Regions from separate parts of the Pseudomonas sp. GW821-FHT02H06 genome, predicted to be linked through region 1. Evidence: riboswitches for the same ligand, from Rfam matches in the RefSeq annotation. Region 1 holds a riboswitch; each other region holds the start of a gene.

Region 1 (9,527 bases):
TTCGGTTTCGCCGTGGCGCAGCAGGTCCAGATGCAAGGTCATGCCGGGCGGTCTGCCACGGCGGCTTCGGCGAAGGTCGCCATGCCGTTATGCAGCTCGCAGGCCAGACGCAACAACGGCACCGCCAGCGCCGCGCCACTGCCTTCGCCCAGACGCAATCCCAGGTCCAGCAACGGCTCGGCCTGCAGCGCGTCCAGCACCAGGCGATGGCCCGGCTCGGCACCGCGATGGCCGAAGAACAACCACTCCCGGCACGACGGATTAATGCGCACCGCCACCAGCGCCGCCACGGAACAGATAAAACCATCGACCAGTACAGCGATGCCCTCCTGCGCGCAGGCCAGATAGGCGCCGACCAGCGCCGCGACTTCAAAACCACCGAGGGCGCGAAGACTGGACTGCGCGTCACCGACAGAAGCGGCATGCAGCCGCAGGGCACGTTCGATCACTTGCGCCTTGTGGCTCACGCCTTCGGCATCCAGGCCGGTGCCGGGGCCGACCAGCAAGGTGGCCGGGCAATCGAGCAACGCGCACGCCAGCGCACTGGCGACGGTGGTGTTGCCGATGCCCATTTCGCCGCCGATAAACAACTCGGCGCCTGCGGCCTTGGCGCGCAGCACGCTGTCGCGACCGCCATCGAGCGCAGCGTGAAGTTGCGCCTCAGTCATCGCCGGGCCCTGGGCAAAATTCGCGGTGCCCGGGCCGAGGTTGAGGTGCCGCACGCCCGGCAAGTCCAATGGGGCAACGGTGCCCAGATCGACTACGTCCAGCTGCGCCGACAGCTGCCGCGCCAACACGCTGATGGCCGCGCCGCCCATGATGAAGTTGTGCAGCATCTGCCCGGTGACTTCCTGGGGGTAGGCCGAAATCCCTTCAGCGACCACGCCGTGATCGCCGGCAAAAATCGCGATCCAGACCTCATCGACCTCCGGTTTCAGGCGACCCTGCAGGCCGGCAAGTTGCACCGCCACGTCTTCCAGTCGACCCAAAGAACCGGTGGGTTTGGTCAGTTGCTGCTGACGGGCCAACGCTTCTTCGCGGCTGGCGTGATCGACTTCTTGGGCAGGCGCGAGCCACCAGGCGTTACTCATAGTGCGGGTCCTTTCAGGATCATGGGCAGTCCGGCGACAGTGAACACCACGCGCTGGCAACGTTCGGCCAGCGCCTGATGCAGCCAGCCGGCTTCATCGACATAACGGCGGGTCAGCTCACCGAGGGGCACGACGCCCAGCCCGGTTTCGTTGCTGACAAAAATGATTTCGCCCGGCAGTTCCGCCAGGCCATCGAGCAAGGCTTCGCGCTCTTGAACCAGCCGCTGCGGATCGTCCAGCATCAGCAGATTGGTCAGCCACAGGGTCAGGCAATCCACCAACAGGCAGCGCCCCTCCCCGGCGTTTTCCCGCAGAACGCGCGCCAGTTCGACAGGTTCTTCGACCAGCCCCCACTCCGCCGGACGACGCTCGCGGTGCACGGCGACGCGCTGGTTCATTTCGCCGTCCAGAGGCTGGCTGGTGGCGATGTAGATGACGTCGAGGCCGCTGTCGCTGGCGAGCTTTTCAGCCAGCCGACTTTTGCCGGATCGTGCGCCGCCGAGGATCAATTGCAGCATCAGGGTTGCTCCAGTCCGCAGAGTTCACGCAGTAATTTGCCGTCCAGGTGGATTTCCACCAGATCGGCCAGGCGCTCGATGTCGCGCTCGCGCAGGGCGTGGTAATCCACCGATTGCACATTCTGCAGCCCGGCCCATCGCAGCAACGCGCTGCTCGACGCAGGATTCTCGAACAGCCCGTGCAAGTACGTGCCGAGCACTTGGCCGTCAGGACTGCACGCGCCATCGCAACGACCGTCGGCCAGCTGGACCAACGGACGCTCCAGCGCCGCGCCGGTGGTCACGCCGGCATGAATCTCATAGCCGCTGACGTCGGCGTCTTCGAGGGTCAAACGACCGCTGACATTGCGCAGCTGTTTCTCTTCTTCCAGCACCGTGCTCAGGGCCAGCAGCCCCAGGCCCGGGCTTGAACCCGCCGCGCCTTCCAGTCCGTGCGGGTCGTGCAACTCTTCGCCCAGCATTTGCAGGCCACCGCAGATGCCCAGCACTTTGCCGCCGTATCGCAGGTGGCGGTGGATAGCGGTGTCCCAGTCATTGGCGCGCAGGTAAGCGAGATCACTGCGCACGCTTTTCGAGCCGGGCAGGATGATCAGGTCAGCGCCAGGAATCGCCTGTCCAGGGCCGACGAACTGCAGATTGACCTGGGGGTGCAGGCGCAGCGGGTCGAAGTCGGTGTGATTACTGATGCGCGGCAGGACCGGCACGATGACATTGAGCACCTGCTCGGCCTTGTCGGTCTGGCGCTGATCAAGACCGTCTTCAGCCTCCAGATGCAGGTCCATCACGTAGGGCAGCACGCCCACCACCGGTTTGCCGGTGCGCTGTTCGAGCCAGTCGAGGCCGGGCTGAAGCAGCGCGATGTCGCCGCGAAAACGATTGATGATGAAACCTTTGACCCGCGCCTGTTCGCTGGGCGACAGCAATTCCAGCGTGCCGACCAGATGGGCAAACACCCCGCCGCGATTGATGTCCGCCACCAGCAGCACCGGGCAATCCACCGCTTCGGCAAAGCCCATGTTGGCGATGTCGCCGGCGCGCAGGTTGATCTCCGCCGGTGACCCGGCGCCTTCGACCATGACAACCGGCCAGCCTTCGCTGAGGCGGCGATGGGAAGCGAGTACAGCCTGCATCGCGATGGCTTTGTAGTCGTGGTAGGCGACGGCGTTCATGGTGGTGACGGCGCGCCCGTGAATGATCACTTGCGCGCCCGTGTCGCTGTTGGGTTTGAGCAGCACCGGGTTCATGTCGGTGTGGGGTTCGAGGCCGCAGGCCTGGGCTTGCACGGCTTGGGCGCGGCCGATCTCGCCGCCGTCCGCGGTCACTGCGCTGTTGAGCGCCATGTTCTGCGGTTTGAACGGCACGGTTCGCACGCCCTGTCGGGTCAGCCAGCGGCACAGCGCCGTCACCAGCGTGCTTTTACCGGCGTCGGACGTGGTGCCCTGCACCATCAGGGTTTTGCCGATGTTCATGGGCGCTCCCGGGAGAACTCACTCAGTGCCTGTTCCAGACGCTGCCAGTCGGCGTCCTCGCGGGGCAGGCCGAACCGCAGGCTGCTGTTGTTGTTGCTGTTGTTAATAAAAAGCCGCAGAAGGATGCCCCGGTGTGCGCAGAACTCATACAGTTCTTCCGCCAGCGGCGTGATCAGCCACTGAAACAGCGCGCAGCCGCCCTTGGGCGCGAAGCCGTGGCGGCTGAGCACATCAACCAGACGCTGACTGGCCTGCTCGGTGCGCTGGCGCTGGCGTTGATGCCCGGCCACGTCGTTGAGACAGGCCTGACCGATGATGCGGGTTGGCCCGCTGACGGACCAAGGTCCGATCTGCCGCGCCATGACTTTGAGAAAGCGCGGCTCCGCCAGCACAAAACCCAGGCGCACACCGGCCAGCCCGAAGAACTTGCCGAACGAGCGCAATACGATGAGCCCCGAACGCTGGGTGTAAGCCGCTAGGCTCAACTCCGGCGTGTTGTCCATGAACGCTTCGTCGACCACCAGCCAACCACCACGCTGGGCCAGCCGCGTGTGCCATTCCAGCAGGCGTTCGGGCGTGAGGCTCAGGCCGGTGGGGTTGTTCGGGTTGACCACGACGAGCACGTCAAGGGTGTCGATGAACCGCTCCACTTCGTGCTCCAGCACCTCGCGCACCAGAAAACCGGTGTTGCGCCAGGCCTCGGCGTGCTCGGCGTAGGACGGCGACAGCACACCGACCTTGCCCGCCTGACGCAGACGCGGCAGCGCCTGAATCGCCGCTTGGGAACCGGCCACCGGCAACACGTCCGTGACGCCGTAATAGCGGCGGGCGGCGGCTTCCAGACCGTCATCGGTTTCCGGCAGGCGCGCCCAGGCCGCTTCCGGGATCGCCGGGATTGGCCATGACCACGGCGAGATCCCGCTGGACAGGTCCAGCCAGTCCGCCTCATCAATGCCGTATTTCAGGACTGCGCCACGCAATCGGCCGCCGTGTTCAAGCATAGAATTCTGTCCCCAGACACAAAATCAGCAACCACAGCCACACGCCGCGCTGCACCAGTTGCCAGCCTCGATCGATGGAGTCGGCGTCCGCCGGCACGCCTTCGCCCAGGGTCGCGCGCTCATGCAGCTCGCCGTGATAAATCGCCGGGCCACCCAGCTCGACGCCCAGCGCACCGGCGCCGGCGGCCATCACCGGGCCTGCGTTGGGGCTGTCCCACTTCGGGGCCTGGGTGCGCCAGCAGCGCAGGGCCAGTCGGGTGTTGCCCAGCAGCGCGTAGGTTAATGCCACCAAGCGTGCCGGAATGTAGTTGAGCAGGTCGTCGATTTTCGCCGCCGCCCAGCCGAAGCGTTCGAAGCGCTCGTTGCGATAGCCCCACATGGCGTCGAGGGTGTTGCTCAGGCGATAGAGCACAACGCCCGGCGCGCCCAGCACGACGAACCAGAAGATCGCCGCGAACACCGCGTCGCTGCCGTTTTCCAGCACCGATTCGGTGGCCGCACGGGCCACTTCGGTGCTGTCCAGCTCGGCGGTCTGGCGACTGACCAGATAGCCGACGCGCCGACGCGCTTCGGGCAGATCGTCGCCGCGCAGCGCCTGGGCGACCGGCTCGACGTGCTCGCCCAGACTGCGCAGACCCAACGCGCAGTACAGCGCCAGCACTTCCACCAGCCAGCCAACGAACGGCAGCCAGCTGAGCAACGTGGCGATCAGGGTCAGCGGAATCACGGCGATGAACCACGCCGTCACGCCATGGCTGCGCCAGCCCCGGCCGGCAGCATTCAGGCGCTGTTCGATGCGCTCGGCAAAACGGCCGAACGCCACCAGCGGGTGGTTCCGTTTTGGCTCGCCGAGCAACGCGTCCAGCGCGACCCCGGCGACGCTCAATAACGCCACACTCATGCAATCACTCCCCATGTGTTCTCGTAGACCAACTCTTGCAACGCGCGCGGCTGCGCCCAGCCCTCCAGCACCAGCATCGGCGCCGGGTAAAATTCCTTGACCGGGCCGAGGCACAGGATCGCCAGGGGTTTTGAACCGGTTGGCATCTTCAGCAGATCCGCCAGGGCCTGGGGATCGAACAGCGACACCCAGCCCATGCCCAGGCCCTCGGCACGGGCCGCCAGCCAGAGGTTCTGGATCGCGCAAGACAACGACGCCATGTCCATTTCCGGCAGGGTCCGGCGGCCGAAGATGTGTTTGTCGCGGTCGTCCATCAACGCAGCGACCAATACCTCGGCGCAGTCGCTGATGCCCTCGACCTTCAGCTTCATGAAATCGTCGGACCGCTCGCCCAAGGCTTCGGCGGTGCGAATGCGTTCCTCCTCCACCTGCGCCTGAATCTGCGTGCGCAAGGCCGGATCGGTGATGCGCAGGAAACGCCACGGCTGCATCAAACCGACGCTCGGCGCGTGGTGGGCGGCTTCGAGCAGACGGGCCAGCAACTCCGGCGCGACGGTGCCCCCGCAGAAGTGACGCATGTCGCGACGCTCGGCGATGGCGCGGTAAACGGCGGCGCGTTCGGGGTCAGTGAAGGTGTGTTCAGTCATGGCTCGCCTGTCCCGCGCGTGAAACACAGCAATCACCTGCGATGCGCCCCATGTAGGAGTGAGCTTGCTCGCGAAAGCGGTTTTTCAGAAAAGGAGTGGGATCGGACGCGCCCACTTCGCGAGCAGGCTCGCTCCCACAGAATGCGGCGGTTGAATTAGATGGGCTCATGGCAAAAACAGCGCCGCCATCGCCTGGGGATTCGAGGGAAAGTAAAAGTGGACATACGACGCAGTCATGCGCCCTTCGCGGTACACCGCTTCGGCGCCGCGCCCGCCATTGGGGCTGAGGCCGCGGGCGATGGGGGTCAGCTCGGTGCTGGTCAGGGAGTGGTGATAGGTGTGGCCACGCAGGATGCCTTCCGGCAGTTCGACCGATTGCAGGGCCAGGGCGGCCAGACGCTTTTGCATCACGGCTTCCCCCTTGAGCAAGCCCACCCCTTCGGCGCGCTGGCCGTCGACATCGGTCAGGGCATCGAGTAAATACAACATCCCGCCGCATTCGGCGAGCAAGGGTTTGCCGGCGGCGTGGTGCGCGCGAATCGCGGCCAGCATGCTGTGGTTTTCCGCCAGCGCCGTGTGATGCAGTTCCGGGTAACCGCCCGGCAGATACAGGCTGTCGGCGTCGGGCAGTTCGCGGTCGCGGATCGGCGAAAAGAACGACAGTTCGGCGCCCATCTCCCGTAGCAGGTCGAGGCTGGCGCCGTAGAAAAACGCGAACGCTTCGTCGTGGGCGATGGCGATTTTCACGCCGGCCAGCAGCGGTTCGGCCGGCACGAATTCCGGCGCGGTAAAGGTCACGGACGGTGGCAACGTGGCGTCGCAGGTGCTGGCCAGCGCGGTGGCCGCGGCGTCAAGGCGCATGTCCAGGTCATTCAATTCGCTGGCCTGCACCAGGCCGAGGTGCCGGCTGGGCAGCTCAATGCCGGTTTCACGGGACAGCGCGCCGTACCAGCGCAGGCCTTCGGTCAGGCTGCCTTCGAGCAACTGCGCATGGCGCACCGTGCCGACGCGATTGGCCAGCACGCCGGCAAATGGCAGGTCCGGCTGATAGCGCGCCAATCCCAACGCCAGTGCGCCGAAGGTCTGGGCCATGGCCGTGCCGTCAATAACCCCGAGGACCGGAACGCCGAAGCGCCGGGCCAGGTCTGCGCTGGAGGGCGTACCGTCGAACAAGCCCATGACGCCTTCGATGAGGATCAGGTCGGCGTCGGCGGCGGCTTCCCACAACAGGCGCCGACTTTCGGCCTCGCCGATCATCCACATGTCCAGTTGGTACACCGGATGGCCGCTGGCGCGTTCGAGAATCATCGGGTCGAGAAAGTCCGGCCCGCATTTGAACACGCGCACCTTGCGCCCCTGATTGCGATGCAGACGGGCCAGTGCGGCGGTGACGGTGGTTTTGCCCTGACCGGACGCAGGCGCGGCGATCAATACTGCCGGGCAGTGCCGGGGCTGGCGCTCACTCACAGTTCGATGCCTTTCTGCGCCTTGATGCCGGCTTGAAAGGCATGCTTGACCACGCCGATATCGGAAACGGTGTCGGAGAGGTCGATCAGTTCCTGTTTCGCCCCGCGACCGGTGACGATCACGTGCTGCATCGGCGGGCGTGCCTGCAAATCGCTCAGCACCTGCTCCAGGTCCAGATAGCCGTGCTTGAGGGCAATGTTCAGCTCATCAAGCACGACCATGCCGATAGAGGCCTCCTTGAGCATTTCCCGGGTCACGGCCCAGGCGGCTTCGGCCGCGGCAATGTCACGCTGGCGGTCCTGGGTTTCCCAGGTGAAGCCCTCGCCCATCACGTGGTAACGCACTTGTTCGGGAAAGCGGCGGAAGAACAGCTCTTCGCCGGTGCTGTGGCGGCCTTTGATGAACTGCACGACGCCGCACTGCATGCCGTGGCCCATGGCGCGGGCAAGCATGCCGAACGCCGAGCTGCTTTTGCCTTTGCCGTTGCCGGTCAGGACCAGCAGCAATCCGCATTCATTTGGCGCGCTGGAAATGCGCTCGTCCATCACCGCCTTTTTGCGCAGCATGCGCGCCAGGTGGCGTTCGTCACGTTCGGGGGATTCGCTCATCTCAGCTCTCCGCTTGAGGGCAGGTGTGGCAAACGGAGGGCACAGGCAAAGACTGTCAGCAGGCACCGGACATGGCCCGGCCTGCAGCAGAGCATCGCCCTCCGTGATGCTGTTCGATGGATCAGGCCGGTCTCCGGACTCATGAGTTGCCACAACCGTGGCAGGCCAGGCGCCTTCCCATGTTCAGCGAACACAGTGGCATTGTGCGTGGCCTTGACTCATTTACCGTTGCGGAGGCAGCGCCGGAATTGATCGCACGAGCAATCGCACCGGCTTCCCTGTTTCACCCTGTGGACCAACAAGGTCCCGGGCACCTGAAACATGGCGCGAAGGTTAGAGGGTTGACTGGGGAGCGTCAATCGAACCGTGGGCAGAGCGCCCACGGGTTTACGGGATTTCACCCTGGAATGCACAGGTGTTCCTGCAGCAGCCCATGAACACGTTGCCTCAAAAACGACTATTGCCTGGCAAGATTCGATGGCTGGATAACGCGCTTGGCATTCAGCCAGGCCTTTTGCCAATAAGGCTTGTCCAGGCTGTCGAGTTTGACCGTGCCGCCGGTGGCCGGCGCGTGAACGAATCGCCCTTCCCCGACGTAGATGCCGGCATGGCTGACGTGGGAGCCGCCGCCCGTCGCGAAGAACACCAGGTCACCGGTCTGCAACTGGCTGCGGTCGATGTCCGGGCCGCGCAGCGTGATCATTTCCCGCGTCGATCGCGGCAAAGTGATACCGGCGGCGTCGTGGTAGACATAGCCGATCAGGCCACTGCAATCGAAACCCGAATCAGGCGTGTTGCCGCCCCAGCGATAGGGCGTGCCAACGAGGCCGATCGCGCGCAACAGGACGTCGTCGGCGAGCGGTGAAGAAAACTGGGGAGGAGCGGAGACCACTGGCCGGTAGACGACCTTGCGTGGAGCAGGCGGTGGAGTGCTGGAACATGCGGCCAGCAGCACAGCCAGAGAGGCGACGATCAGGCGAACCGTTAACGACATAAACACGACAACCTGTGCGGGATGCAGCTTACTTTGCCGAGGGCCGGGGTCGCGCGCAAGAGGGGTTAGCCCTTTGCGCGCCCGGAATTAACGGGTTTGGCGCTTGATTGTAGTCGAGCTCATCGCGGTAGTGGTTGCAGGTACCGTTGAAGGTGCCATCGCCAGCGCGCGTTTGGCTTCGATGAACGTCTTGGCCCAGTAGGCATCGTCGAGGCTGTCGACGCGGACACCACCGCTGCGGCGGCTGCTGGAGTGGATGAATTGATCATCGCCCAGGTAGATGCCCGCATGGCTGACACGACCACGGCCGGCAGTGCTGAAGAACAGCAGGTCGCCTGGCTTGAGGTCATTGCGTTTAACGAGAGGGGCATCGATGTTGATCATTTCGCGGGAGGAACGCGGCAGGCTCATGCCCGCCTCTTCGCGGAAGAGATAACCGATGAAACCGCTGCAGTCGAAACCAGAGGTGGTCGACGTGCCGCCGAACCGATAGCGAGTGCCTATCAGGGATTTGCCGCGCTCGAGGATGCTGTCAGCCAGAACCGGCAGGCGGTACGGCTTGTTATCGGCAAATTGAGCGAGCTCGTCTTCGGTGGCGACTTCGTCATCCAGTACGGAGGATGCGTAATCGGCACGCTTGCTGGCGGATTGAGCGGTGGCAGAGTCCCGGAACTGGGGGCTTTGCGACTGTTGTTGCGACGTCGGCATCTGGGCCGCACAGCCGAACAACAGCGTTACGAGTGCGAGAGGCACGAGGGGTGCGAAGCGGTTTAGCATGTGCACGACCGTGGCTGAAGTGTAAAGAAGCCGAGACTATGCCTTCAATCGTAC
Region 2 (9,527 bases), on a different contig from region 1:
GATCGTCGCCCAGGCGCGGCGGATGATCGAAGCGTACGGTTTCAAAAGCATCAAACTCAAAGCCGGCGCCCTGGACCCCGAGCACGAAGTGTCGTGCATCAAAGCGCTGAAAAAGGCCTTCCCGGGCTATCCGCTGCGTATCGACCCGAACGGCAACTGGTCGCTGGAAACCTCTATCCGCATGGCCGAACTGCTCGGCGATGACCTGCAATACTACGAAGACCCGACGCCGGGGCTGGAAGGCATGGCCGAACTGCACACACGCACCGGCCTGCCGCTGGCGACCAACATGGTCGTCACCGACTTCGACGAATTCCGCCGCAGCGTCGCGCTGAACAGCGTGCAGATCGTCCTCGCCGACCACCATTACTGGGGCGGCCTGCGCGAAACCCAGGCGCTGGCAAAAATGTGCGACACCTTCGGCCTCGGCGTCTCCATGCACTCCAACTCCCACCTGGGCATCAGCCTCATGGCCATGACCCACGTCGCCGCCGCCGTCCCCAACCTCGACTTCGCCTGCGACACCCACTACCCGTGGCAAGAACCGGACGAAGAAGTCATCAAAGGCGGCAAACTCCCCATCATCGACGGCTGCGTCCACCTCACCCGCGAACCTGGGTTGGGGCTTGAACTGGACTATGACCAGTTGGGCAAACTCAATGACCAATTCCTGACGTGCGGGATTCGCCAGCGGGATGATGTGCGGCAAATGCAGAAATACAAACCGGAGTGGAAGGCGGTGAAGCCGAGGTATTGAGGTTGGGGGTTATTACTTCTGCAGGATGATCGGTGTTTGGGATATCGCATTCGCGAGCAAGCTCGCTCCCACAAACACCATTCAGGCCGAAGATCCTTCAGCGCCTGAACTGGCCTCTTCCCGGCTAAAGCCAGTCCTACGAGACCGCGTCAAGCCAGTGAGGGACGCGTGACCTCACTGTAGGACCGGCTTCAGCCGGGAAGCCTTTGATCTGCTCTTGATCTTCATACCCAAAAGGCTCAAACACCGCCAAACGCGACTTGGGTGCAGGCTGAACGCAGGTCTCGCGCAGTGGGCCGAGCCGCATGGATGCGGCGAGAGCGCCGTCAGGGCATGGATGCCCGTTCGGCGCGGGCCCACGGAGCGAGACCGGAGTGAAGGAACCCTGACGAAGGAAGGGCCCAACCAGGAGCAGGCACCCTTGGTTACTTGGGGTGCTTTTCCAAGCAACTCGCCGAAGGCGAAACATTCTGCCCCCAGGCAGACGCTCTTGATCCTGGCGCCCTCAGCCTCAACACCTTAGCCCCGTCAAACGGATCAACCAACCAATGCCCCCGCACCCCAAAAACCTCACCCAATAGCTCCGGCGACAACACATCAAAGGGCGAACCCAACGCCACCAACCGCCCGCCGTCCATCACCGCCAGACGATCACACCCCAGCGCCTGATTCAAATCATGCAACGCCACCACCGTCGTCACCGGCAAATCCTGCACCAACCGCAAAATCGACAACTGCTGCTGAATATCCAGATGATTCGTCGGCTCATCCAGCAACAACACCTGCGGGCGCTGCGCCAAAGCCCGCGCAATATGCCCCCGCTGCTGCTCCCCACCCGACAACGTATGCCACGCCCGATGCCCCAAGTGCTGCAAACTCACATCCGCCAGCGCCTGCGCCACAATCCGGTCATCGTCCGCGCCCCACGGCGCCAGCGCCGACAGCCACGGCGTACGGCCCAACTCAACCGCCTGCAACAGACTGATCGAATCACCCGTCTGCGCGTGCTGCTCCACCACCGCCACCTGCCGCGCAATGTCCCGCCGACTCAGCGACGACAATCGCTGCCCGCCCAGGCGAACATCGCCCTGAGACGGCGACTGAATCCCCGCCAGCAACTTCAGCAGCGTCGACTTCCCCGAGCCATTGGGCCCGACAATCCCCAGGTTCTCCCCCGGCCGAATCGCCAGGCTCACCCCACTGAGCAGCGACGCGCCCTTGACCGAATAACTCAGGTCACTCCCTTCCAGCATGGTGCCGGGCACCTCCTGACGGGCGTTCATCGAGGACGATTCCCGCGGACCAGAATCATGGCAAAAACCGGCGCGCCCACCAGCGCCGTGATGACCCCGATCGGCAACACCTGACCCTTGATCAAGGTGCGCGACAGCACATCGGCGGCAATCATGAACAGCGCGCCAATCAGGGCGCTCAAGGGCAACAACCGGGCATGACGCACCCCGGCCATCAGGCGCACCGCGTGGGGAATCACCAGCCCGACGAAGCCGATGGAGCCGACGATCGACACCATCACCGCCGTCATCAGCGCGGCGGTGAGAATCAGCACGGCCTGCACCCGGCGTACCGGAATGCCCAGGGACGCCGCTGAATCGCTGCCAAAGGTGAACGCATCCAGCGCGCGCCGATGCCACAGGCACACCAGCAAGCCGAGCACCACGACCGGCACCGACAGCGCCACCGACGACCAGCGCACGCCGCTGAGATTGCCCAGCAACCAGAACATGATCCCGCGGGCCTGCTCGGCATTGGCCGACTTGGTGATCAGGAAGGAGGTCAGGGCATTGAAGAGCTGGGACCCGGCAATGCCCGCCAGGATGATCTGGCCGGCAGCGGTCTGGCCCCGAGAGGAGCGGGCGAGCAGGGCGACCAGCGCGAAGGCAGCAATCGCCCCGGCAAACGCGCCGGTGGACAGGGAGATCGTCCCGGCACCGATGCCGATGATCGCCACCAGCACCGCGCCGGTCGAAGCCCCGGCGGAAATGCCCAGCAAGTAGGGATCGGCCAGCGGGTTGCGCAGCAGCGATTGCAAGACCACGCCCGACACGGCGAGCCCTGCGCCGCAGGTGGCGGCCACGATGGCCCGGGTCAGGCGGTAATTCCAGACGATGCCCTCATCGATGGGGTCGAGGGGATAGCCTGTGGCCCACAGCTTGTTCGCCAGCACCTGAACGATCACCGGCAGGCTGATCGACGTCTCGCCGATCGCCACGCCCGCCAGCACCGCCAACGCCAGCAACGCGGTCGCCCAGGCGCCGTGGCCGAACATTCGGACGATGCTTGAGCGAGGAGTACGGAGCGAGGTCATTGGGGGTGAATGGCCTGGGCCAGTTGCTCGATGCCGTCGAACAGCCTGACGCTGGACTCCATGGCGCTGGCGTCCATGATCACGATGCGATTGTTTTTCACCGCATCCATATTCCGTGTGACCGGGTCCGAGCGGAGGAAGGCCAGCTTCTTCTCGTGATCGTCCGCCGGGAAGCGGCGGCGGTCCATGCGCGCGATGACCAGCACGGTCGGGTTGGCCTTGGCGATGGTTTCCCAGCCCACGGTCGGCCATTCCTCGTCAGAGTCGATGACGTTACGCATGCCGAGGGTGTCGAGCATGAAGTTGGGAATGCCCTTGCGTCCGGCCACGTACGGATCGACGTTGATGTCCGGGCTGGAAAACCAGAAGACCGCCGAGACGGGCGGGTTGGCATGGGCGTTCGCCTGCGCCACAGCCCGAGCCATTCGCGCCTGGTAATCCGCGATCAACTGCTCGCCACGGTCCTGCACGTCGAAAATCTGCGCCAGCTGCCGCAGGCTTTTGTACAGCGTGTCGATGCGGAAGGCTTCGAGGCGCGTGCCGTCGGCGCCGACCCGGTTGTTCTTGCCCTCGCAATCGGACGGCAGGATGTAGGTGGGGATGCCCAGGTCGCGGAACTGCTCGCGGGTGCCAACGGCGCCCTGTGGCCCGACCATCCACTCAAACTGCACCGGGACGAAATCCGGGCGTTTGCCGATCACCGATTCAAAACTCGGCGCGTTGTCGGCCAGACGCTCGATGCCGTCGTTGAGGGTTTGGTACTGCGGTAGAACGGGATTGAACCACAGCGACGTACCCACGACGTTCGGGCCCAGGCCGAGCGCATACAGCATCTCGGTGGCGGCCTGGCCAATGGTCACGGTTTTCTGCGGGACGTGGGTGAAGGTCAGCGCTTGGCCGCAGTTGTCCACGGTCAAGGGGTAAATCGTCGACGCTGCGAGGGCGGCAGTGGGCAAGGTCAGGGTGACAAGCAGGGCGGCGAGGCGGCGCAGCGGCATGAACAGCGATCTCCAGATAGCCTGAATGCTTGGCGAAGCAGGCGCTGGAAAGTCCATCCCGACAGACGCCCCGGAAAAAAGGGCGAGCTCATGGTGCGCGCACGGCACGCGAACGGGAGTCCTTCCCCGGACACCCCGCCGGTGAATGAATATGCTGGCCGGCAGGTCTCCTGACTGGCGCTTCATCGCCGTGCTTCGGCCTTCCCGGGGTGACCCAGTGGCAAACAGGAAGCAGGGCTCAGCGCCTACAGTTGCGGGGACAGTTCCCTTTCAGCGCGCAGCACGCGCCTGGGGATTCCCTATTAATTCCGAGCGGAAACCGGCGGCGGGGATACTAAACGATTCGGTGGGGAGAGGCGAATGCAGCGACAGTGTGCCGGAGATGTATTGACACCTCGCAGTAACTGGACGGACGCAACACCTGTGGGAGTGGGCTTGCTCACGAAGAGGCCAGCACATCCGCTAAATCTTCTGCGGCTGGAATGCAGTCTTCGCGAGCGAGCTCGCTCCCACAAGGTATGTGTTTGCAGCGCCATCGGCGTGAGCTCAACACCACCGGCTTAGAGCTTAAACGGCCAACCCACGATCTTCTTCGGCCGTGGCGTCGCATAGGTCCGCACTTTCGAGGTCTTCAACCCCAGACGCACCAGTGATTCCGCCAGTGCCACCGCAGCGGTCACGCCATCCACCACGGGCACGCCGGCGCGGTCACGGATGAGTTGATCCAGGCCGGCCATGCCGCCGCAGCCCAGGCAAATCACCTCGGCCTTGTCCCGATTCACCGCTTCGATGGCCTGCTCGACAATGGCCTCGACCGCACGCTCCGGCGATGCCTCCAGCTCCAGCACGCTCATGCCGCTGGCCCGCACCGATGCGCAGCGCTCGTACACCCCGGCCAGCTTCAGGCGGTCTTCGATCAGCGGCACGGTGCGGTCCAGTGTCGTCACAACGGCGTATTTGTGCCCCAACAACATCGCCAGGCTGGCCGCCGCTTCGGTGATGTCCACCACCGGCACATCGAGCAATTCCTGCAAACCCTCGCGGCCATGCTCGCCGTAGCCGGCTTGAATCACCGCGTCATAAGGCCCTTCGTAGGACATCACCCGGTCCATCACCGCGATGGCCGCCAGGTAGCTTTCGAAATTGCCTTCCACCGACTCGGCGCCGAAGCGCGGGGTCAGGCCGATGATCTCGGTGCCAGGCGAGGCCACGCTGCGGGCCTGCTCGGCAATGGTCTCGGTCATGGATTCGGTGGTGTTGACGTTGACGATCAGAATTCGCATGGACAGATCTCGCGCAGAAAACAAGGCCGGGCGTCTGGCCCGGCGTCGTTGCCCACGATATCAGTCTTTCATCGGCACGGGCGCCTGCAGGGCGATGAAGCCCTGATCGCGCATGGCCTGCCAGAAACCGTCAGGCACCTGTGCGTTAAGCGCGGTGACGTCCTCGATGATCCGCGAAGGGCGGCTGGCACCCGGAATCACCGCCGCCACCAGGGGGTTGGCAAGGACGAATTGCAGCGCTGCCGATTTGATGTCGACCTGGTACTGACGGGCGATCTCCTGAATGTGCGCCACCTTGTCGAGCATCGCTGGCGACGCTTCCTGGTACTCGAAATGCTTGCCGCCCACCAACACGCCGGAGCTGTAAGGCCCGCCGACGACGAATTCGGCGTTGTGCTGACGGGCCTTGTCGAACAGCCGTTGCAGCGGTTGGTCGTGATCGAGCAGCGAATAACGGCCGGCGAGCAGGAAACCATCGGGCTGGGCTTCTTCCAGATCCAGCGTCAGTTCGCACGGCTCGACGCGGTTGACGCCCAGGCCCCAGGCCTTGATCACGCCTTCTTCGCGCAGGCGGGTGAGGGCGCGGAAAGCGCCAGTGCGGGCGATATTGAAATGCTCGATCCAGGCATCGCCGTGGGCGTCCTGCGCGACGTCGTGGACAAACACGATATCCAGACGATCAGTGTTCAACCGCTCCAGGCTCGCTTCAATGGAACGCAGCGTGGCGTCGGCGGAATAATCGGTGACGATCTTGTTTTTCAGGCCTTCGGCGAACGGGCCGCTGCGGGTCTCGGTATCGATCTCGTCGGAAATCAGCCGGCCGACTTTGGTGCTCAGGGTGTATTGGTCGCGTGGGACGCCGGCGAGGGCCTTGCCCAGGCGCTGCTCGGATAAGCCGGCGCCGTAGATGGGCGCCGTGTCGAAATAGCGAATGCCCTGGTCCCAGGCGGATTGAACGGTGGCCGCTGCTTCCTCCTCGTCGATGGTGCGGAACATGTTGCCCAGCGGTGCGGAGCCGAAGCCGAGGCGGCCGATGATCTTGTCGTGCAGACTCATGGAAGATGTCCTGTGCGGTGGGGCGTGTTGGATGTCGCGCGGTTCATGGCCCGGATCGAGCACGATGAAACCGGCGAAGCTTCTTTACTGACTGTTGATTGCCGCAGGGGTTCTTCGTAATCCGCGGCGGTGGACTTTCACATGCTCGGTGAGCGGCTATCCTCAGTCCATGCAAATCTCGCTATTTGCGGTACCTCACTGGGACCAGCTCCTGCGATTCCTCTGCGGGACCGGCTTCAGCCGGGAAGAGGCCCGTGAGTACGCCATCCATGACCAGCGAGGCCGCCGATGAGCGAGCACATCATTCATTTCCATTGCGGGGTCGATCAGGCCAGCACCGAGCATTTTCGCGATCGCTGCCTCGAAGCCCTCAGCAAGGGCGCGACCGGATTGCTGCTGAATCTGTCGACCGCCGGCGGCAGCACGGCACTGGGATTCACCCTGTACAACTTCCTGAAATCCCTGAAAGTGCCGATCCGCGCGTTGAACAGCGGCAACATCGAATCCATGGGCATCGTCATCTACCTGGCGGCTCAAGAGCGGATCGTCTGCCCCCACTCGCGTTTTCTGATCCATCCCATGAGCTGGTACTTCAATCAGAGCTCGGTAGACCACTCACGCATGCGCGAATACCTGCGCAGCCTGGACAACGACCTGCAGCGCTACGTGAACATCTATCAGAGCGAAACCGTGAGCGCGGTGCACCCGCTGGACATAGGGCGCTGCCTGTCAGCGGAGGAGAAGGTGATCCGCGCTGAAGACTCCCTGGCGTGCGGCATTGCCCATCGTGTCGAGCAATTGCAGTTTGCCGAAGACGCCGTGCACTGGACCGTCAGCGCCAGCTAAGCTCGATCCATTGAACCCGGTCGTTGTCGAGCCCTCTGACTCTATTATTGGCCACATTGAAACGAGAGGTGACTGCCATGCAATCCCATACACCTGACGCTGCACCCGTTCCGCCGCGCCCCGCTCCCCAGCCGGGTGACGAAGAGACAGGATTTGACGCCGACTTGGATCCGGGCAACGAAGACCCGGGTTCGCAGTTTGATCGGGACGCGACGGTGCCGCTGATCGATCCGGATAAATGAGGGGGGAGGATGCCGCTTACACGTGTGCTTGCTATGAGGCGTACATTGCTTTTTTGACTGATGCTCAAACAAAAGAGCGAGAGCCTTGGCCCTCGCTCGCTTCACTCAGCCGCACGTCGTTACGACTTGCCGCCTGAGCCGCCTTTCTTGCCGGTGCCGCTCGCGCCTGCACCCGATTCTTTCTTCATATCGCTTCCGGCATTGCCGCTGCCTGAAGCCTGTCCGCCTTTCTTGCCGGCTTCGGACGCTTTCTCTTTATCGTTCGCAAAATTGCCAGGGTTCGACTTTCCGGTGTTAGCCATGATCGCAGACCTCTTGTTATTGAGAAGGCGAGACAGGTGCCTCGCCTTAACTGTGAGGGGGCGTTCACGCAATGGTTTAACCCGTCGCTTGACTGGCAGACCAACGGCGGTGACGAGTGATACCCGCTGTTACATGTGCACTTCGACGGTCAGCGGCAGGTGATCGGACAGATGGGTCCACGGCCGCGTGCCGAGGATTTTCGGCTGGTGGCTGGTGGCGTTGCGCAGGTAGATGCGGTCCAGACGCAGCATCGGGAAGCGCGCCGGGTAGGTCTTCGCCAGCCGCCCCTGACTGCGCTCGAAGGCCTCATGCAGGTAGCCGCAACGCTGCAGACGCTTGTTGCCCTGAAGCTGCCAGTCGTTGAAGTCGCCGGCGATTACCACCGGGGCATCCTCGGGCAGGGAGTCAAGCAGGTCGCAGAGCAAGTTCAGCTGCAACTGGCGATGGCTTTCCAGCAGGCTGAGGTGCACGCAAATCGCATGGACCTCGGCATGCCCTGGCACTTGCAGCACGCAGTGCAGCAAGCCGCGGCGCTCCGGCCCGGTGATCGAGATGTCCAGATTGCGGTAGTGCAGGATCGGGTATTTGGACAGCAGCGCGTTGCCGTGGTGGCCATCGGGGTAGACCGCGTTGCGGCCGTAGGCGAAGTCCGTCCACATACTGTCGGCGAGAAATTCGTAGTGCGGCGTGTCGGGCCAGTCTTCGTACTTGGCGGCGTGGCGGTCATGGCCGCCGAGGACTTCCTGGAGAAAAACCAGGTCGGCACCGGTGCTGCGCACGGCTTCACGCAACTCCGGCAGGATGAAACGCCGGTTCAGGGCGGTGAAGCCCTTGTGGGTGTTCACGGTCAGCACGCGCAGTTTGTGGACTTCGCGCAACGTGGCCGGGTCCGGAGGGGTAGCGTTCGAGCCAGCGGGATCGGGGGTCACGCCCTCACTCCTGTTCGGGGGATGTGCTATTCGGACCGGGACGCGAGGCGGCAGTTCAGCTTTTAGGTGGGACGGGCTGTGGCCGGGGGATTTCAACAGCGAGTGAGCGCTGTTGCAGAGTCGCCGGCCTCTTCCCGGCTGACGCCGGTCCTACTGAACCAACGCGGGCTCTCTGTAGGACCGGCTTCAGCCGGGAAGCTTTGAGACGCTGCGCTCGCTACACCCGCGTGTCGACCGGCGCCCTGCGCGACAGCACCACCGCCAGCGTCAACGCCGCCACCGACAACAGCGCCGCGAAGAAGAAAATCCAGCCGTAGCCCATGCCCAGCGCCACCGCGCCCATCAGCGGCCCGGCAATGGCCAGGGCCAGGTCGAAGAACACCGCATAGGCGCTGAGCCCCGCGCCGCGACTGCTGTTGGGCACCTGCTTGATGGCTTCCACGCCCAGTGCCGGGTACACCAGCGACAAACCAAAACCGGTCAGCCCCGCGCCGATCAGGGCGAAAGTGGTATCGGGTGCCAGCCACAACAGCAACAGCCCCAGGGTTTCCACCGAGATGCAGACGATCGCCGAGCGGAAGCCGCCGAAGCGGTTGATCGCGTTGATGAACAGCAACCGCGCCAGGATGAAACAAACGCCGAACACCGTCAGGCACCAGGCCGCGCCTTCCCAGCCACGGGCCAGGTAAAACAGGGTGATGAACGTGGTCAGCGTGCCGTAGCCGATGGAGGACAAGGTCAGGCTCAGGCCGAACGGCGCCACCCGGCCGAACACCGAGAAGAACGG
Region 3 (9,527 bases), on a different contig from region 1:
TTCAGGAAGCCGCTCTGGGCGAACTCCTCCACGACTTTGGCCATCTCTGCCGGGGCTTCGTCGTATTCACCGAATTCGTTAGGCAGGCCGGCGTTCGGGTGCGCCGACACGTGGGTTTCGGCTTTATTGGACAGCTCTTCCAGATACGGGCGCAGCTCGCTGGCGCCCAACGCACAGTTGAGGCCCACGGAGATCGGCTTGGCGTGGCGTACCGAGTTCCAGAACGCTTCGGTGGTCTGGCCGGAGAGGGTTCGGCCCGAGGCGTCGGTGATGGTCCCGGAAATCATGATCGGCAGCTCGAACCCCAGCTCGTCGAACACGCCCTGAACGGCAAAGATCGCTGCCTTGGCGTTCAACGTGTCAAAGATGGTTTCGATGAGGATCATGTCTGCACCGCCTTCGATCAGGCCTTTTGTGGCCTCGGTGTAGTTCTCCACCAGTTCGTCGAAGGTCACGTTGCGGTAGCCGGGGTTGTTGACGTCCGGCGACAGCGAGCAGGTGCGGCTGGTCGGGCCGAGCACGCCGGCGACGAAACGCGGCTTGTCGGGGGTTTCCAGGGTCTTGGCGTCGGCGACCTGGCGGGCCAGGCGCGCGCCTTCCACGTTCAGTTCATAGACCAGCGCTTCCATGCCGTAGTCGGCCTGGGACACCTGGGTGGCGTTGAAGGTGTTGGTTTCGAGAATGTCGGCGCCGGCGTCGAGGTATTCCTTCTCGATCGCTCCAATCACGTCGGGCCGGGTCAGGATCAACAGGTCGTTATTGCCCTTGACGTCGCTCGGCCAGTCGGCGAAACGCTTGCCGCGGTAGTCTTCTTCCTCCAGCCGATAGCTCTGGATCATCGTGCCCATGCCGCCATCGAGGATCAGGATTCGCTGTTGAAGAGCCTGCTGGAGTGCTTGAAGACGCGCGCTGCGATCTGACATGAGGTTACCCGGATGAAGAAGTACGAAATAAGGTGGCGCTGAAAAGAGCGAAATAATAGCAAACCTGCGCGGATTTAAATCATTCCGGGATTTACATGAATTCTGTTCATGTTGCAGGCCATTAGCCACAGGTAGAATTCGGCCGAATCATTTTCAGGACGCCCGTTCCATGTTGCATCGCGTGCTCGCCAGTTCCCTGGCCTTGTTGTTTTGCGGTGCAGCGTTCGCGCAGTCACCCCTTCAGTCTCCGGCTATTTCCTACAGCCGTGATATCCAGCCGATCTTCACCGAGAAGTGCGTTGCCTGCCATGCGTGCAATGACGCTGCCTGCCAGCTGAACCTGGGCAGCGGCGAAGGTGTGCTGCGCGGTGCATCGAAGGTGCCGGTTTACGAAGGCGACCGCAGCAAGGCGGTCGCACCCACCCGGATTTTCGTCGACGCGCAGGGCCCTGACGCCTGGCGCAAAAAAGGCTTTTATTCAGTGCTGGACGGGCAGAGCAATCAGGCGGCGCTGATGGCAAAGATGCTCGAGTTCGGGCACGGCGCGCCGTTGGTGCCCAACGCGCGGCTGCCGGACGACATCGTGCTGGGCTTGAATCGCCAGAACATGTGCCCGTTGCCCAACGAGTTCGCCGCCTATGCCAAGGCGCGTCCGGGGCAGGGCATGCCCCTGGCGGTGACCGGCCTCACCGACGCTCAATACAGCACGCTGCAACGCTGGCTGGCAGCCGGGGCGCCGGTGGAACAGACGCCGCTGCAACCGAGTGCGCGGGAAACGGTGCAGATCAACGAATGGGAAAGCCTGCTCAATCGTCCCGGATCGAGCGAAGCGCTGGTCGGCCGCTGGCTGTACGAACATCTGTTTCTCGCCCACGTGTATTTCAGCGACGGCGAGCCGGGGCATTTCTTCCAGTGGGTGCGCTCGCGCACGCCAAGCGGCCAACCCGTCGACCTGATCGCCACGCGCCGCCCCGACGATGATCCTGGCACCACCTTCTATTACCGCCTGATGCCGGTGCAGGGCGTTATCGTCCACAAGACCCACATCACCTACCCGATGGGCCCGCAGAAGCTGGCCCGGGTCAAGCAACTGTTCTACAGCGGGACCTGGCATGCCACCGAGCTGCCCGGCTATGGTCCGCAGCATCGGGCCAACCCGTTTGAAACGTTCCAGCAGATCCCCGCCGTCGCGCGTTACCAGTTCATGCTGGATAACGCCGAATACTTCGTGCGCACCTTCATTCGCGGCCCGGTGTGTCGGGGCGAGATCGCTACGGACGTGATTCGCGATCATTTCTGGGCGTTGTTCCAGGAGCCCGGCCACGACCGTTACATCACCGATGCGGCCTATCGGGCCAAGGCCACGCCGTTGCTGGCGATGCCGGGGCAGGACGATGACATCGGCAGTGTTCTGACCCTGTGGCACGACTACCGCGACAAGCGCAATCAATACGAAGACCTGCGCAGCGATGCCTACGCGCACATGCCGCCGCCGGGATGGGCGACCCTGTGGGCGGGGAACGACAATGGGCTGCTGACCATCTTCCGCCACTTCGACAGCGCCTCGGTAAACAAAGGCCTGATCGGCGCGCTTCCCAACAGCGTCTGGCTGTTCGACTACCCCTTGCTGGAGCGCACCTATTACCAGCTGGCGGTGAATTTCGACGTCTACGGCAACGTTTCCCATCAGGTGCAGACGCGTCTGTATTTCGACCTGATCCGCAACGGCGCCGAGGTCAATTTCCTGCGCCTGATGCCGGCGGACAAGCGTGACGACATCCTCGGTGACTGGTACCAGAACGGCGGCAAAGTGAAGATGTGGCTGGATTATCAGGCCATCGACGATCACACCCCGACCGGCCTGAAGCTCGATGAGCACAACCCCAAGCGTGACTTCGAGCGCAAGTTGATCGAGCGTGCGGGCACCTTGAACGTGACGCCGGACCCGATCAATCGCTGCGACGGCGCCTATTGTTCGCGTGAGGGACTGGACCCGGTGTTCAGCGGAGTGGAGCAGGCACTGAGCCGGCTAACCTCGCGCCCTGCGGCGGGGCTGAAGGTCATTCACCAGTTGCCGGAGGCGACGATGCTGCGAATCCAGGACGGCAGCGGCAAACGCATCATTTACAGCATGCTGCGCAACCGCGCCCACAGTAACGTCGCCTTTCTGATGGGTGAGGATTACCGCTACCAGCCGGGCCTGGACACGCTGACGATCTACCCGGGAGTGCTGAGCAGCTACCCGAATTTCATGTTCAATATCCCGGCCAGTGAAGTCGGCGCGTTTGTTGACGCGATGGAGCAGGCCCATGATCACAAGCAGGCGTTTGACGCCATCGTCCAGCGCTGGGGCGTGCGCCGCAGCCATCCATTATTCTGGACCTACTTCCACGACCTGGACCGCTACCTTCAGGAAACCGAACCCCGCGAGGCAGGGGTGCTGGACATGAACCGGTACGAGAATCTGTGAGTCGCAGGGGCGCCGTTATTTAAGGAATCTTCACATTTGGCGGCGGCCCCGCTGAGGCCGCTTCAAAGGGGAAACCCTTATTGGACATGGCGTGCAGCCATTATGCAGCCCGTCAGTGGCGCCGAACCTTTTTGCAATTTTCGAAGTCGGACCCTGTGAGTCGCTCTCCGACGCCGTGCCTTGCCGGTATGGCGCCTGGGGTCAATCCAGACGAAGCAAGAGGTTGCAGATGTTGATTTCGGTTCAGGCCCTGCGGGCACTCGCCGCGTGGGCTGTTGTGTGTCACCACTTCATGCAGATTTTTTTCGACTTCCATCCGAGTGGGCCCGTCGGCCGCTTTTTCACTGAAAAAGGCGCGGTCGGCGTCGACATTTTTTTTGTCATCAGCGGTCTGGTCATCTACCTGTCAACCGTGGACAAGGACATCCCCGCCGGCCGTTTCATGCTCAACCGGGTTATTCGTATCGTCCCGGCGTACTGGCTGTACACCTTGGTGATGGGTCTTCTGGTCGTGGTCGCCCAACCGCTGCTGCCCCACCAGGTGGTCGACTGGCAGAGCTTCGTGCTGTCGCTGCTGTTCATCCCTTCGGAAAATCCCGGCGGTTACGGCCTCTATCCCACTCTCAACGTGGGCTGGACGCTGAACTACGAGATGCTGTTCTACGTGCTGTTTTCGATGGTTTTTCTGTTTCAGCAACGGCTGCGCCCGTTGATCCTGGCGGCGGCGCTGTTCGCCATTACCGATGTGCTGGGTCGGTCGGGGCTGGTCAGCCGGTTCTACGCCAATGACATCGTTTACGAATTCCTGCTCGGCATTTTCGTCGGCGTGATGTATCGCCGGGGCTGGATCAGCGAGCGGTTGTGGTTGCCATTGATCGCGATCGGCGCCGCGCTGTTCACCATCGACCACCTGCAACCGGCGCCTCGCATCATCAACTGGGGCCTGCCGAGCGCGGTGATCGTGGTGGCGTGCATCTCCCTCGAACCCTATCTGCGCAACTACCGCCTTCTCAAAGTCATGGGCGATTGCTCGTATTCGGTGTATTTGCTCCACGTGCTGGTGCTGTACGCGGGCTGGCTGGTGAGCGAACGTTATGGCGTTAATCCGTATGTGGTGTTCGCCGTCTGTGTTCCGGTCATCGCCCTGGGGGCGTGGCTCAGTTATGAGTGGATTGAGAAGGGCCTGTACCGACGCATGAAGGGCTGGCTGGATCAGAGAAGGGCGAGCAAGGAAGCAGCTCTGTCATGACGGGTTTTTAGTCGAGGCGAACCGCTTACCTGACTAAAACACTAGGGCTTTGTCAGGCGCAGTTGATTGGCGTAAACTGCGCCCCACGTCTGCGAGGAATTTTCATGACCGCTATTACGATTACTGATGCCGCCCACGATTACCTGGCCGATCTGCTGGAAAAGCAGAACACCCCCGGCATCGGCATCCGCGTGTTTATTACCCAGCCTGGCACCCAATACGCTGAAACCTGCATTGCCTACTGCAAGCCGGGCGAAGAGAAACCTGAAGACACGGCCATCGGCCTGAAAAGTTTCACCGCCTGGATCGACGCGTTCAGCGAAGCGTTTCTGGACGACGCCGTTGTCGATTACGCGACTGACCGCATGGGTGGTCAACTGACCATCAAGGCGCCAAACGCCAAAGTGCCGATGGTCAACGCCGACAGCCCGATCAACGAGCGTATCAATTACTACCTGCAGACCGAGATCAACCCGGGTCTCGCCAGTCACGGCGGCCAGGTGACCTTGATCGAGGTGGTGGAAGAAGATGAGGCAAATGTCGCCATTCTGCAGTTCGGCGGTGGTTGCCAGGGTTGCGGTCAGGCAGATGTGACGCTCAAGGAAGGCATCGAGCGCACATTGCTGGAGCGCATCCCCGAGCTGACCGGTGTGCGTGACGTGACCGACCACACCCAGAAAGAAAACGCGTACTACTGAGTCAACGTGTGATTCCAGGAAGTATGGTGTTGCAGGCAAGCCCCGACGAGTTCGGGGCTTTTTTGTGGGCGCTCGCCAAGGTCTAGAGGCGCACGCTAGGGCCTGAACACATGGGCATGGCCCGCGCGATACAGCGATGACTCGCTGAACACGTCGTTGCCCAGTACCCGACCCACCAGGATCAGCGCGGTGCGACGAAATCCCTTGATCCGCACCTTCTCCTCGATATCTGCCAGTGTGCCGGTGACCCAATCCTGATCGGGCCAGCTGGCGCGATGCACTACGGCGATGGGGCAGTCGGCGCCATAGTGCGGCGTCAGCTCGGCGACGATCTTGCCGAGGTTATTGACCCCCAGATGGATCGCCATGGTTGCCCGGTGCCGTGCCAGATCGCCCAGGCTTTCGCCTTCGGGCATGTCGGTTTTGTCGGCGTAGCGGGTCAGGATCACGCTCTGGGAGATGTCCGGCAGCGTCAGCTCTGTCCCGAGCAACGCGGCGCAGGCGGCGGTGGCGGTGACGCCGGGGATGATTTCGAAGGGGATCTGCAGCTCGCGCAGGCAGCGGATTTGTTCGCCGACCGCGCCATACAGGCTCGGATCGCCGGAATGCACACGCGCCACGTCCTGGCCCTGTGCATGAGCGGATTTCATCAGCTCGATGATCTGCTGAAGGTGCAATGGAGCGCTGTTGGTGACCTGGATCGCCTGATGACCTTCCAGCACTGCTTCAGGCACCAGGGAACCGGCGTAGATGATCACCGGGCAGGAGCGGATCAGCCGCTGGCCTTTGACAGTGATCAGGTCCGGATCGCCGGGGCCGGCGCCGATGAAAAAAACAGTCATGGGGTGTCCTGATTGGAGTTCATTTGAGCAGTGGCTCGTCGGATGCATTCTCCCTGAGCGCACTCGGTCTGACTTTGTAGGACTGGCTTTAGCCGGGAAGGGGCCCTAGGGCACACCATCAAAATCTGCGGTGTGACTACTGACGTCTTCCCGGCTAAAGCCGGTCCTACAAGGGTTGGCCGGTCCTACAAGATTGCGGTTGCCAGAGCAAAGGTCCCGTGGGGGCTTTTTCGGCGGGGGATGACCAAGGTCGCGGGCGCGCCGGTCAACCGTGTCACCATCGCCAGCGCCGCGCTTTCTGCCACGCCGTAGCAGCCGGTGCGTTCGAAGGCGATGTCCGAACGGTAAGTCAGCTGTGCCTCGTAAGCCGCCAGATCATCCGCGCTGAAAAACCCGATCGTCAGCCCCAGCTCATGACCCAGTTCCAGCAGCCCTACCTCAGCCGACTTGCCGTCAATGGAGGCGAGGGCGGCAACGTCTTTCAGCTCAAGACGACCCTCCCGCAACCCATCCTCCATCAACTGTCGAAGCTCCAACGCCGAACAGCCGCGCTGGCAGCCCAGACCGACCACCCACAGCGGCCGATCGCGCACTTCATTCACAGAGCAGGCTTCAAACCGACGTGCGTCTCGGTCGCTTCATTGCGCCGAAACAACCAAGCGCTGATCCAGCCCAGGGCAATCCAGAAAACCGCATTGGTCAGCAGCGACGCGATCTTGAATTGCGCTTCAAGGGCTTCCGGCGCCAGTGCCAAATGCACCGCCGGTTGCGGCGCGCCGACGATATGCGGCACCACCAGGATCACCGCGCCCAAGGCCTTCAACACCCAGTGCCGTGCAAACACTATCAATGCCAGGCCTGCAGCCGTGGAGGCGGCGGTGCCGACCCACCAGATCTGCCGTTGGGTCAGATCCGCCGCGACAGTGCCGGGCAGCTCGGGCGGCAAACCAAGAGTGGGCGCCAGCACGAACACCGCATAACCGGCCAACCCCCACAGCACGCCTTCGCGGGCACTGGTCGGCGTACGCAGGGTGTACAGCGCCGCCAGCATCAGGGCGAAGCCGACCGCGACCACCAGATTGCCGCCGGTGGTGGACAGCACGCGCTGCCAGCCGTCTTCCGGCTCCCAGGCTTCGGCGTCATGGACGTGGCCGGCCATCGCACCCTCGGCGTGCTCGTGCATCTCGGCAGCCGGGGCCTTTTCGTAGGTCTCCGCCTGCAGGATCAGTGGCGCCACCGAGAAGCTTTGGAGCAGTGTCAACAGCAGGGCGGCGAGCAGTCCGGTGAACCCGGCCGTTTGCGCAATTCGCTTGAACATGGCGGCGGGTCTCAATGGCACGGGAAGGCGGAGCTGTGACGGGTGTCGTGTGCCGCGTTGTGCACCGCATCGATGTGGGAGAAACCGGCGAAGTACACTAGAAACGCACCGAGAAACATCGCGCTGACGGCGGCGACAAGGCGCTGGCTTTGGGTGGCGGTCACGGCTGTTGTGGTGTTTGTGCTGGTGCCGGACGTCTGGCGGGGTGTGCTGATGGACATGGCGCTTCCCTCTGAAGTGGATTCAGCGGACGGAAAGGCGCGAAGACACCGCAGACGAAGGCCGGCAGTGATCAACAGCGCCCGCCCACCGCGGGTTGTTATGGTGCGTTATCGGGCCGGTCTCCGGGCTCGCGAGGGGCACATGCATCAGCCGTTACAGCCGACGTGCCTTCAAGAATCGCCTTCCCATATCGATGCCGACACAGTGGATCTGACTCTTCACTCGCTTACCGTTGCGGGGGCAGCACCGGACTGATACACACCCGAAGGTCTGTACGCACCGGTTTCCCGTTTCACCCTGTGAAGGGCACCCGTAACAAGGTGTGTAGCAGACCACGGGCTGTTTGGCTCGTCAATCGGCCCTTCAGCCGATGCGTCAATCAATGCAGCGATCGGTGCGTCAATTGGCGCGGCACTCATTGCAAAGCACGATTGACCGGCCTCCAGTCACTGCGTAGCCTTGCGCACTTGAGGTTCGCCGGGCGCCTTTATCAACTACCAAGGCCACCGGCGCTAAGAAGGGAATGCGGTTTCAAGCCGCAGCTGCCCCCGCAACTGTAAACGGACAGCTTCATTGCACAGCCACTGCGCGAGCGGGAAGGCGCAATGAATGCCAGTCGCCTGATGATGCCTGTCAGCGACCGGCCGCCGTGAGCCAGGAGACCTGCCTCGAATCGGACCGCCTGCAAGCGGCCGAGGAATTCCACTACAACCGGGCGGGGTGATCCGGTGGCGAATTTAACCGCGCGCCTGCTTCCACCGGCCTGCGCTGTTTTCGTCCTCGTTGCCCCGCCGCACGCCTGAGGGCAACCGATGAAAACACTGGCCAAACTCCCTGTCACCATCGTCACCGGCTTTCTCGGCTCGGGCAAAACCACCTTGTTGCGGCACATGCTCGACAACGCCGAAGGCCGGCGCATCGCCGTCATCGTCAATGAGTTCGGCGAACTGGGCATCGACGGCGACATCCTCAAGCAATGCACCATCGGCTGCACCGAAGAAGAAGCCGTCGGTCGTGTGTACGAGCTGGCCAACGGCTGCCTGTGCTGCACTGTTCAGGAAGAGTTCTTTCCGGTGATGCAGGAACTGGTCGCCCGTCGCGGCGACCTCGATCACATCCTCATCGAAACCTCGGGCCTGGCCCTGCCGAAACCGCTGGTTCAAGCCTTCCAGTGGCCGGAAATTCGCAACGCCTGCACCGTCGACGCCGTGATCACCGTGGTCGACAGCCCGGCCGTGCTCGCGGGCACCTTCGCCGCGTTCCCGGACCAAGTCGACGCCCAGCGCAAGCTTGACCCGAACCTGGATCACGAATCGCCGCTGCACGAACTGTTCGCCGACCAACTGGCCAGCGCCGATCTCGTCGTGCTGAACAAGGCCGACATGCTCGACGCGGATGCTCTCGCCGCCGTGCGTGCCGAAGTCGCCGAAGAACTGCCGCCGGCGGTGAAGATCGTCGAAGCGAACCGGGGCCAGCTGCCGATCAGCGTATTGCTGGGCCTGGGCGCCGAATCCGAGCTGCACATCGACGGGCGCAAGACCCACCACGATCACCACGAAGGCGACGATCATGATGATCACGACCATGACGCCTTCGACTCGATTTCCATCACGCTGCCCCAGGCCGACGAATCGCTGTTGCTCGACGCGCTGACCCAGGCCGTCGTCCAGCACGGCATCCTGCGTGTCAAAGGCTTCGCCGCCATTCCCGGCAAACCCATGCGCTTGTTGGTGCAAGGCGTCGGCACGCGTTTCGACAAGCATTTCGACCGCGCCTGGAAGCCAGACGAAGCTCGGGAAACCCAC

Evidence for each region. A riboswitch is a leader RNA that binds a small molecule or an ion and turns the genes downstream of it on or off. The one in region 1 is predicted to bind cobalamin.
Region 2: another riboswitch for cobalamin. It lies ahead of AC07VF_RS23135 (ABC transporter substrate-binding protein); the one in region 1 lies ahead of cobO (cob(I)yrinic acid a,c-diamide adenosyltransferase).
Region 3: another riboswitch for cobalamin. It lies ahead of AC07VF_RS03215 (CbtB domain-containing protein); the one in region 1 lies ahead of cobO (cob(I)yrinic acid a,c-diamide adenosyltransferase).

Annotation. Positions count from the first base shown of each region.
Region 1 covers NZ_JBWKVD010000001.1:165,524-175,050, forward strand. Annotated here, with positions in the region: gene cobC (alpha-ribazole phosphatase family protein) at 1-42, opposite strand, end outside; gene cobT (nicotinate-nucleotide--dimethylbenzimidazole phosphoribosyltransferase) at 39-1,091, opposite strand; gene cobU (bifunctional adenosylcobinamide kinase/adenosylcobinamide-phosphate guanylyltransferase) at 1,088-1,609, opposite strand; gene AC07VF_RS00815 (cobyric acid synthase) at 1,609-3,078, opposite strand; gene cobD (threonine-phosphate decarboxylase CobD) at 3,075-4,079, opposite strand; gene cbiB (adenosylcobinamide-phosphate synthase CbiB) at 4,072-4,980, opposite strand; gene bluB (5,6-dimethylbenzimidazole synthase) at 4,977-5,627, opposite strand; gene AC07VF_RS00835 (cobyrinic acid a,c-diamide synthase CobB) at 5,793-7,094, opposite strand; gene cobO (cob(I)yrinic acid a,c-diamide adenosyltransferase) at 7,091-7,702, opposite strand; cobalamin riboswitch at 7,810-8,035, opposite strand; gene AC07VF_RS00845 (C40 family peptidase) at 8,160-8,696, opposite strand; gene AC07VF_RS00850 (C40 family peptidase) at 8,784-9,473, opposite strand.
Region 2 covers NZ_JBWKVD010000019.1:38,591-48,117, forward strand. Annotated here, with positions in the region: gene AC07VF_RS23120 (glucarate dehydratase family protein) at 1-757, shown strand, start outside; partial or broken gene AC07VF_RS23125 (ABC transporter ATP-binding protein) at 1,258-2,040, opposite strand; gene AC07VF_RS23130 (FecCD family ABC transporter permease) at 2,037-3,044, opposite strand; gene AC07VF_RS23135 (ABC transporter substrate-binding protein) at 3,080-4,081, opposite strand; cobalamin riboswitch at 4,225-4,420, opposite strand; gene AC07VF_RS23140 (aspartate/glutamate racemase family protein) at 4,642-5,364, opposite strand; gene AC07VF_RS23145 (aldo/keto reductase) at 5,425-6,420, opposite strand; gene AC07VF_RS23150 (ATP-dependent Clp protease proteolytic subunit) at 6,709-7,266, shown strand; gene AC07VF_RS23155 (hypothetical protein) at 7,344-7,508, shown strand; gene AC07VF_RS23160 (con-10 family general stress protein) at 7,628-7,810, opposite strand; gene AC07VF_RS23165 (endonuclease/exonuclease/phosphatase family protein) at 7,940-8,689, opposite strand; gene AC07VF_RS23170 (MFS transporter) at 8,958-9,527, opposite strand, start outside.
Region 3 covers NZ_JBWKVD010000002.1:18,636-28,162, forward strand. Annotated here, with positions in the region: gene metH (methionine synthase) at 1-923, opposite strand, end outside; gene AC07VF_RS03185 (fatty acid cis/trans isomerase) at 1,093-3,393, shown strand; gene AC07VF_RS03190 (acyltransferase family protein) at 3,623-4,642, shown strand; gene nfuA (Fe-S biogenesis protein NfuA) at 4,747-5,340, shown strand; gene cobM (precorrin-4 C(11)-methyltransferase) at 5,436-6,182, opposite strand; gene AC07VF_RS03205 (cobalamin biosynthesis protein) at 6,368-6,784, opposite strand; gene AC07VF_RS03210 (CbtA family protein) at 6,781-7,500, opposite strand; gene AC07VF_RS03215 (CbtB domain-containing protein) at 7,512-7,721, opposite strand; cobalamin riboswitch at 7,819-8,051, opposite strand; cobalamin riboswitch at 8,176-8,407, shown strand; gene cobW (cobalamin biosynthesis protein CobW) at 8,535-9,527, shown strand, end outside.